Regions from separate parts of the Virgibacillus proomii genome, predicted to be linked through region 2. Evidence: predicted binding sites of a transcription regulator. Region 2 holds the regulator's gene; the other holds the start of a gene.
The links. Region 2 encodes CtsR, which represses protease genes until heat stress. Its sites were predicted from a motif close to ATGGTCAATAAAGGTCAAACA; they were not measured.
Positions count from the first base shown of each region.

Region 1: a site for CtsR is predicted at 1,257-1,277, ahead of BN1066_RS02880 (ATP-dependent Clp protease ATP-binding subunit). Genes of this name have one in related genera too.

Region 1 is NZ_FUFN01000009.1:31,791-35,477, forward strand. It holds gene BN1066_RS02880 (ATP-dependent Clp protease ATP-binding subunit) at 1-1,177, opposite strand, end outside; gene mbcS (acyl-CoA synthetase MbcS) at 1,490-3,073, opposite strand; gene pdaA (delta-lactam-biosynthetic de-N-acetylase) at 3,321-3,687, opposite strand, start outside.
Region 2 is NZ_FUFN01000010.1:162-3,848, reverse strand. It holds gene mcsB (protein-arginine kinase McsB) at 1-1,061, opposite strand, end outside; gene mcsA (protein-arginine kinase activator protein McsA) at 1,058-1,603, opposite strand; gene BN1066_RS07950 (CtsR family transcriptional regulator) at 1,616-2,083, opposite strand; gene BN1066_RS07945 (MgtC/SapB family protein) at 2,596-3,279, opposite strand; rRNA gene rrf (5S ribosomal RNA) at 3,552-3,667, opposite strand.

The sequences.
Region 1 (3,687 bases), on a different contig from region 2:
GAATATCTGAAATATCTACATCAATAACTTGCTCTTCTCCTTTTGCTTTTTCCAATTGTTTTTGTAATTGTATTTCTTGATAACGTAAGTGAGCAGCGCGTTCATAATCTTCACGCTCTGCTGCTGCTTCTTTTTCTTTCGTAATTTCCTCTAAGCGTTGACGAATAGACTCAGAATCCTTAGATGAATTAGCTAGGTTTAACCGGGAACCAACTTCATCCATTAAATCAATCGCTTTATCTGGTAAATAACGATCTTGGATATATCGTTTTGACAAGTTCACACAAGCTTCAATAGCTTCATCAGAATAACGCACCTCATGAAATTTCTCATAACGGTCTTTTATTCCTTGTAGAATCTGAACGGCTTCTTCAGGTGTTGGTTCTTCAACAATGATTGGTTGTAGTCGTCGTTCAAGAGCAGCATCTTTTTCAATTTGACGGTATTCTTTTAGGGTCGTCGCTCCAATTAATTGAATGTCTCCTCTTGCAAGTGCTGGTTTAAGTATGTTTCCAGCATCCATTTGTGAACTTTCTGCTGTTCCAGCTCCTACAATTAAATGAATTTCGTCAACAAATAAAATAACATCTTGACGTTCTTGTAATTCCTGAATTAATTGTTTCATCCGTTCTTCAAATTGTCCGCGAATTCCAGTATTCGCTACTAGTGATGCTACATCAAGTGTGTAAATTTCTTTATTAAGCAGTTTAGTAGGAACATCACCTTCAGCAATTTTCAAGGCTAGTCCTTCCGCTATTGCTGTTTTACCTACACCAGGTTCACCAATTAATACCGGGTTATTTTTATTTCTGCGGTTCAATGTTTCAATAACACGTTTTACTTCATTATCTCGACCAATTACAGGATCAATTGCTCCAGATCTTGCTTCGTGGGATAAGTTTTTACCTAGCTGATCAAGAAGCCCATTACCTTGATACCCGTTTTGTTGTTTTGTCCGTGTTCCCATTTTGGGAGAGCCATTTTCGTTTCCAGATGCAGAAAATGCTCCGAATGCATTATTGAATGGCGAATAGGAAAAGAAATCATTTGAATTCATCATTTGCCCTTGAAGTTTACGGAAGCACTCTCTACACAAATGCATTTGCATTTGTTGGTTGTTAATTTGCATAGCTACATTAATATTCGCTTCGTTCTTTTTACAGTTTTGACAAAGCATTTTCTTTCCTCCTTTATTTTTTCTTTTATTTATCTCAATATTTGACTTTGACTATATTTGACCTTTCGATTCTTATTATACTCTGACCTTCTTTGACTTTCAAGAGGGATGCACAATTTTTTTAAAAATTTTTATGATAAATACCTATTTGCAATAAAGTGAACTTCATCATTACAAGAAACTTTTCAACTTGAAGCGGACGAAAGATAATACGTTAACTTTATGCTTATAAACCAATTTATAGCCTCTTTACTATTCATGTTTCCTTCTTTTTAAAAGTTAAAACAGAAAGTCTGAACTGACTTTCTGTTTCTAATCTACTTCCGGTTTTAATTGTTCTTGTTGTCGTAAAATGACTCTACGCGTTTTTCCGGAGGGCGTTTTCGGCAGTTCATGAATGAACTCAATTTTTCTTGGATATTTATAGGGACCTGTCATTGCTTTTACATGATTTTGCAGCTCGGTTATTAAGTCATCCGTTGGTTGAACTCCTTCTTTTAGAACAATAAAAGCCTTCACAATGTTTCCACGTATTTCATCCGGACTCGCAATTACTGCACATTCTTGAACCACCGGATGCTTTACAAGCGCATCTTCCACTTCAAATGGACCTATTGTATAACCGGAGCTAATGATAATATCATCCCTTCTTCCTTCAAACCAAAAGTAACCGTCTTTATCCTTATAAGCTTGGTCACCAGTAATATAATAGTCTCCTCGCCTTGATCTCTTAGTACGTTCGGTATCCTTATAATATTCTTTAAAAAGGGCAGGACAATCAAGTTTTACAGCAATGTCACCTACTTCACCTGAAGCAACGAGCTTGCCATCTTCGTCAATAATATCGACCTCATTACCTGGTGTTGGTTTTCCCATGGATCCAGGTTTCACCTCCATATCTTTTAAAAATCCAAGTAATAATGTATTTTCTGTCTGGCCATAACCATCACGAACCGTTATATTAAAATACCGTTTAAATGTATTAATGACTTCAACATTTAATGGTTCACCAGCTGAAACAGCGCTATGCAATGCGGGTAATTGATACTTATCAAGGTTATCAGCTTTTGCCATCATCCGATATTCTGTAGGTGTACTACAGAGTACATTAATCTGGTAATCAGCTAGTAATTGTAAGTGTTTATTGGCACTAAATTTTCCGTTATAGACAAACCCGGTTGCTCCAGAACCAAGGACAGAAAGAAATGGGCTCCACACCCATTTTTGCCAGCCCGGGCTGGCTGTCGCCCAAACTCGATCTCCCTCGTTAATCGCCAACCAATGATGAGCTGCAATTTTAAAATGGGCATATCCCCAGCCATGAGTATGTACAACACCTTTTGGATTACCAGTTGTTCCGGATGTGTATGGCAAAAAAGCAATATCATCTTTACTAGTAGAAACAATTTCTAAACGATTACTAGCATCGTCTATTAGTCCATCCAAATAAAACCAGTTATCTTCAGTCTTTCCAATCACAAATTTAATCAGCTGACCGTATTCTTGAATACCAGTAAATTGATCAACATAAGGATAATAGCTGACAACCCCGCTAACTCCGCCATGTGTAATACGATATTGTAAGTCCTTTGTCCGTAACATCTCAGAACTTGGAATAATAATAATACCGGTTTTCAGTGCTGCTAAATATACTTCATAAGCTGCTAATAAGCGCGGTAACATGACTAAAATTTTATCTCCTTTTTTCAATCCACTATCAAGGAAAACGTTTCCAATTTGATTTGCCCTTTTTATAAGCTCCCTATATGTAAGTGTGTGAGTATCTCCTGAATGATCCTCCATAATTAAGGCTAGTTTTTCTGGATCTTGTGCATGGCGCTCCATTTCCATCGCGATATTATAATGATCCGGAGCAATTAATGCCTCTCTGTTCAATCTCATCCACTCCTTTTTTAAAATTATATCAAAAGTTATGAAAATTTTAAATAACTTAATAATTAAAACGCCCTTAAAGAAAAAACTTTATTTTCCTTAAGAGCGTAAGTTCCAATCGGAGTATTTGATAAGTTTAAATGGCAACTATTTGTTGCGAGTGGAAATCTTAACAAGATACCCCTAGAAGATTAAAGACTCGAGTTGTATTTTCAACTTCTTATAAGACAAGAAAGTGCCTTACCTTCCTCTAGTAGCCGTAAATCGGTTCAGGTAATTGGTCTTTTAAAACAAGATCATCTAAACTTTTAAAAGTATAACCTTGCTTTTTCAATTCTTTAATGATTTTATCCAAAGCTTGAGCATTATCAGACGAAACAGTGTGCAGTAAAATAATCGCTCCTGGATGAATTTGCTTCATTGTCTGTTCATAAGCATACTTCCATCCTTTTTGTTTATTTGTCTCCCAATCCTTAAACGCTAAAGACCAAAATACATGAATGTACCCTAATTCATTAGCCCACTTTAGTGTTTTTTTACTGAACATTCCTCTCGGTGGACGCAAATATTTCATATCTTTTTGATCAGAAACCTCAGCAACTGCAGCTTCTAAATCT
Region 2 (3,687 bases):
TGCTCCAATTGTAAGCGTTGGCGAATAAGTGATGCTCGTAATTGGTCACGTTCATTTGCATTTAAAGTTTTTTTAGCATATTGTTGTAAAAAACCTGGCTGTGTCAATATCATTAATTCATTTAATATATTTCGTGAAATATTTTTTATTAACCCTAAGTCAATTCCTAGACGAACATTGGATAAGCAGCTAGCGGCCTCTTGAGACTCGATGATTCGAGCATATTCTAAAACACCGTATGAACGATAAATACGATCTTCTAATTGAACTCCTGATTGTTTTATTAACTGTTCTCTTGCATAACGCTCATACTCAATTAATTGCTTTACCACACTTTGTAAATCGGCTACAATATCCGCTTCAGGTTTTCCTAACGTTATTTGATTGGATATTTGGAAAATATTACCCTGCGCTTCACTACCTTCACCGTAAATGCCCCTTACTACAAGACCTAACTGGTTAATAGCTGGAAGCATGCGATTAATTTGTTTCGTTACTACTAGTGCTGGTAAATGCATCATAACTGACGCCCGCATCCCTGTACCTACATTTGTAGGACAACTTGTTAAATATCCTCGCTTTTCATCAAATGCATAATTAATTTTTTCTTCCAGCCAATTATCTATTTCAAAAGCCTGTTGCAACGCTTCAGATAGCTGAAAACCCGGAACATATAATTGTAAGCGTATATGGTCTTCTTCATTTATCATTAGGGACACTTGTTCATTTTCTGATATTAGTGCTGCAGCAGACTCAGAATGTTTGGCCAGTAACGGGCTTATCAAATGCTTTTCGACTAGAACACGTTTCTCTATCACGGTTAAATCACGAATGGATAGAAATGCAAAATTCTTGTATGCTCCGAAAGATTTACCTTCATATTTTTCTTTAAAAAAACTACGAATTTCCTCTAGTTGACTTGGATCGGCTGCAATGGGATAAGGGACATTTGCAAAGTTACGCGCAAGCCGGATTCTACTGCTTAATACGATATCACTATCGGGGCCTTCTTTTCGCATCCAGGGGCTAATTGCTTCGTTCATAAAGTGTTGCAGCGTCATGCTTGGTCACCTGCCTCTGAATCATCCTGTTGACTTAATTCACGTATTTGATCTCTTACTTTTGCCGCCTCTTCAAATTCCTCATTCTCTACTAGTTTCTTTAAATGTGCTTTTAAGTCCTCCAGTTGTTTCTTTTTATGCAAATATCCTCCTTGACGTTTTGGTATTTTCCCATTATGCTTCACATTACCTGCATGTACCCTTCGAAAAATAGGATCTAACCTGTCATTAAAAGTTTCATAACAAACAGCACAACCAAATTTACCAACTTGTTTAAATTGCGAAAATGTCATTTCACATTTAGGACATTGTAAATCGTGTATTTGTTGATAGGTTTTCCCTTGAGGTTTAGTTAAGCCTGAGGTATCAAAATTAAAGAGTCCGGAAAGTAAATTATGCAAGGAATGTCCTTCTTCGGGGTAACTCATGTAGCCCATTTCCTTTGCACACACTTTGCAAACATGAACCTCCATTTTTTGTCCTTGAATAACTTGTGTAAAATGAACTGTCGCGGGCCGCTCATGGCATTCTTGACATTCCATTTATACCCCCCCTTACTTATTTAGGTACTTGAGTGTCGTTAACATTGATGTTAGTACACGAGCACGTACTTCATCTCTTAATGGTAACTTAAACGCCAACGTACTTCGCTTAATAGCACTTAACATAATTTTAGCTTCTCGTTCTGTGATCAGTTCTTCTTCTAATAATCGTTCTAATACACCTAATGCTTTTTGTTGTGAAACAGAAGGGTTAATCATTTCAATGATTTCATCAATCAGCTTTGACTCATCTTGATGAGTCACTCGGATAATTCGAATATAACCGCCACCGCCTCGCTTACTTTCTACTATATACCCTTTTTCCACTGTAAAACGAGTATTAATCACATAGTTAATTTGTGAGGGGACACATTTAAATTGGTCAGCAATTTCGCTTCTTTTTATTTCAATTACATTTTTCCCTTTTTGTTGAAGGATTTCTTTTAAATATCGCTCAATGATATCTGATATATTACTCATATGCCCACCCCCTTTTACTTCAGCCTCATCCTTTTGACTTTGACTATCTTTGACTATACTCCTATTATACGGAAATTTAATGAAGATGCAAATACATTGTATATGTTTATTTTAGACAAAAATCACGAATACGAAACCAAATATCAACAGACGAATATTTAAATACTATTTTTGCTTACCACAAAAGATGGGATTATTGCTCACTAATACAGGATAGATTAAAAAAGATGCCGATCAATCCTATGGAACTGAATATTGTCTTGTTACGCCTACCTGCAAAAACGAAACTTTATATCTATAGTTTTATACCTTTTTGAAAATCCTAAAAAAAAGATGCATAAAGTGAAACTTCTATCAGTAGGACTTTTCCTTCATCCCCTACAGATAAGTAGTAATAAAGGCTAAACCCGGGCATATCACTCTTGAAATGCACACCTTAAATGTGAAATAAATTTTTATTTACTTGAAAAAACCTACCAGTATACACGCTACTAGTAGGGGTAATTATGCAATTATGTTAGCTCTGTTACATTTTTTACATAATCGACATGAGCTATTTCGTCAAATAAAGAAATCCGATCCAATTCCGGATTAGTTTCCATAACGATAAAGATATTTCGCAAATTATTTTCTATTTTTGATACCTCAACTTTTTTTATAGCTATATTGAACTTATCAAATACTTTAACTACCTCATTTATCTGAACATCCGGTAGAGTAACAATTTGAATGACATTGGGAGCTTTTCCACGTCGAAATAAACGTTCAAAATTATTGAGAAATATAAGACTAAGTAAAATAATTACTGTTGTCAATACAGCAGCTGCGTACATTCCCGCACCAACAACTAATCCTAAACCTGCAACTGTCCATATGGAAGCGGCAGTAGTTAATCCTCTTATCGTTCCTCCATAAACAATAATTGTCCCAGCACCAAGAAAGCCGATTCCACTAATTACATAAGAAGGAATTCTGGCAGGGTCAAAACGAATATTATCATATTCCTCTAGAAACATTTCAAAACCAAATAATGATAACAGCATCATTAAACAAGAACCCACACCCATATGTGTTCGAAAACCTGCAGAGTGATTTTTCAATTCCCGTTCGAATCCAATTACTCCTGCTAGAACTAATGCTATCAAGAGACGTGTCAATATGATATAAAAGTTATCACCCAATAATTCGTGCACCATCTCTTTCAATGATCATCCCTCCTTATATTCCTACATTGGTCGAGTTAATAAGTTAAATTCATTCTACCTTAAAAATAGACAATTATATAGTATGAAAATTTCGTCTATACAAGTGTTTATTAAAAGGAGAAAATTGACCTAACTGAGGCCGATTAAAGTTACAAGATCCTGATTTATTTCACTACTTACATAGAGTGCTGTTATCATCATTATTTCCTTTTCACAACAACAAAAAACTGACCATTTTAAAAAAGGTCAGTTTTTCTTAGTATGCCTGGCGGCGTCCTACTCTTGCAGGGGCAAAGCCCCAACTACCATCGGCGCTGGAGAGCTTAACTTCTGTGTTCGGTATGGAAACAGGTGTGACCTCTCCGCTATTGCTACCAGACATGATGTTTATATTGTTCT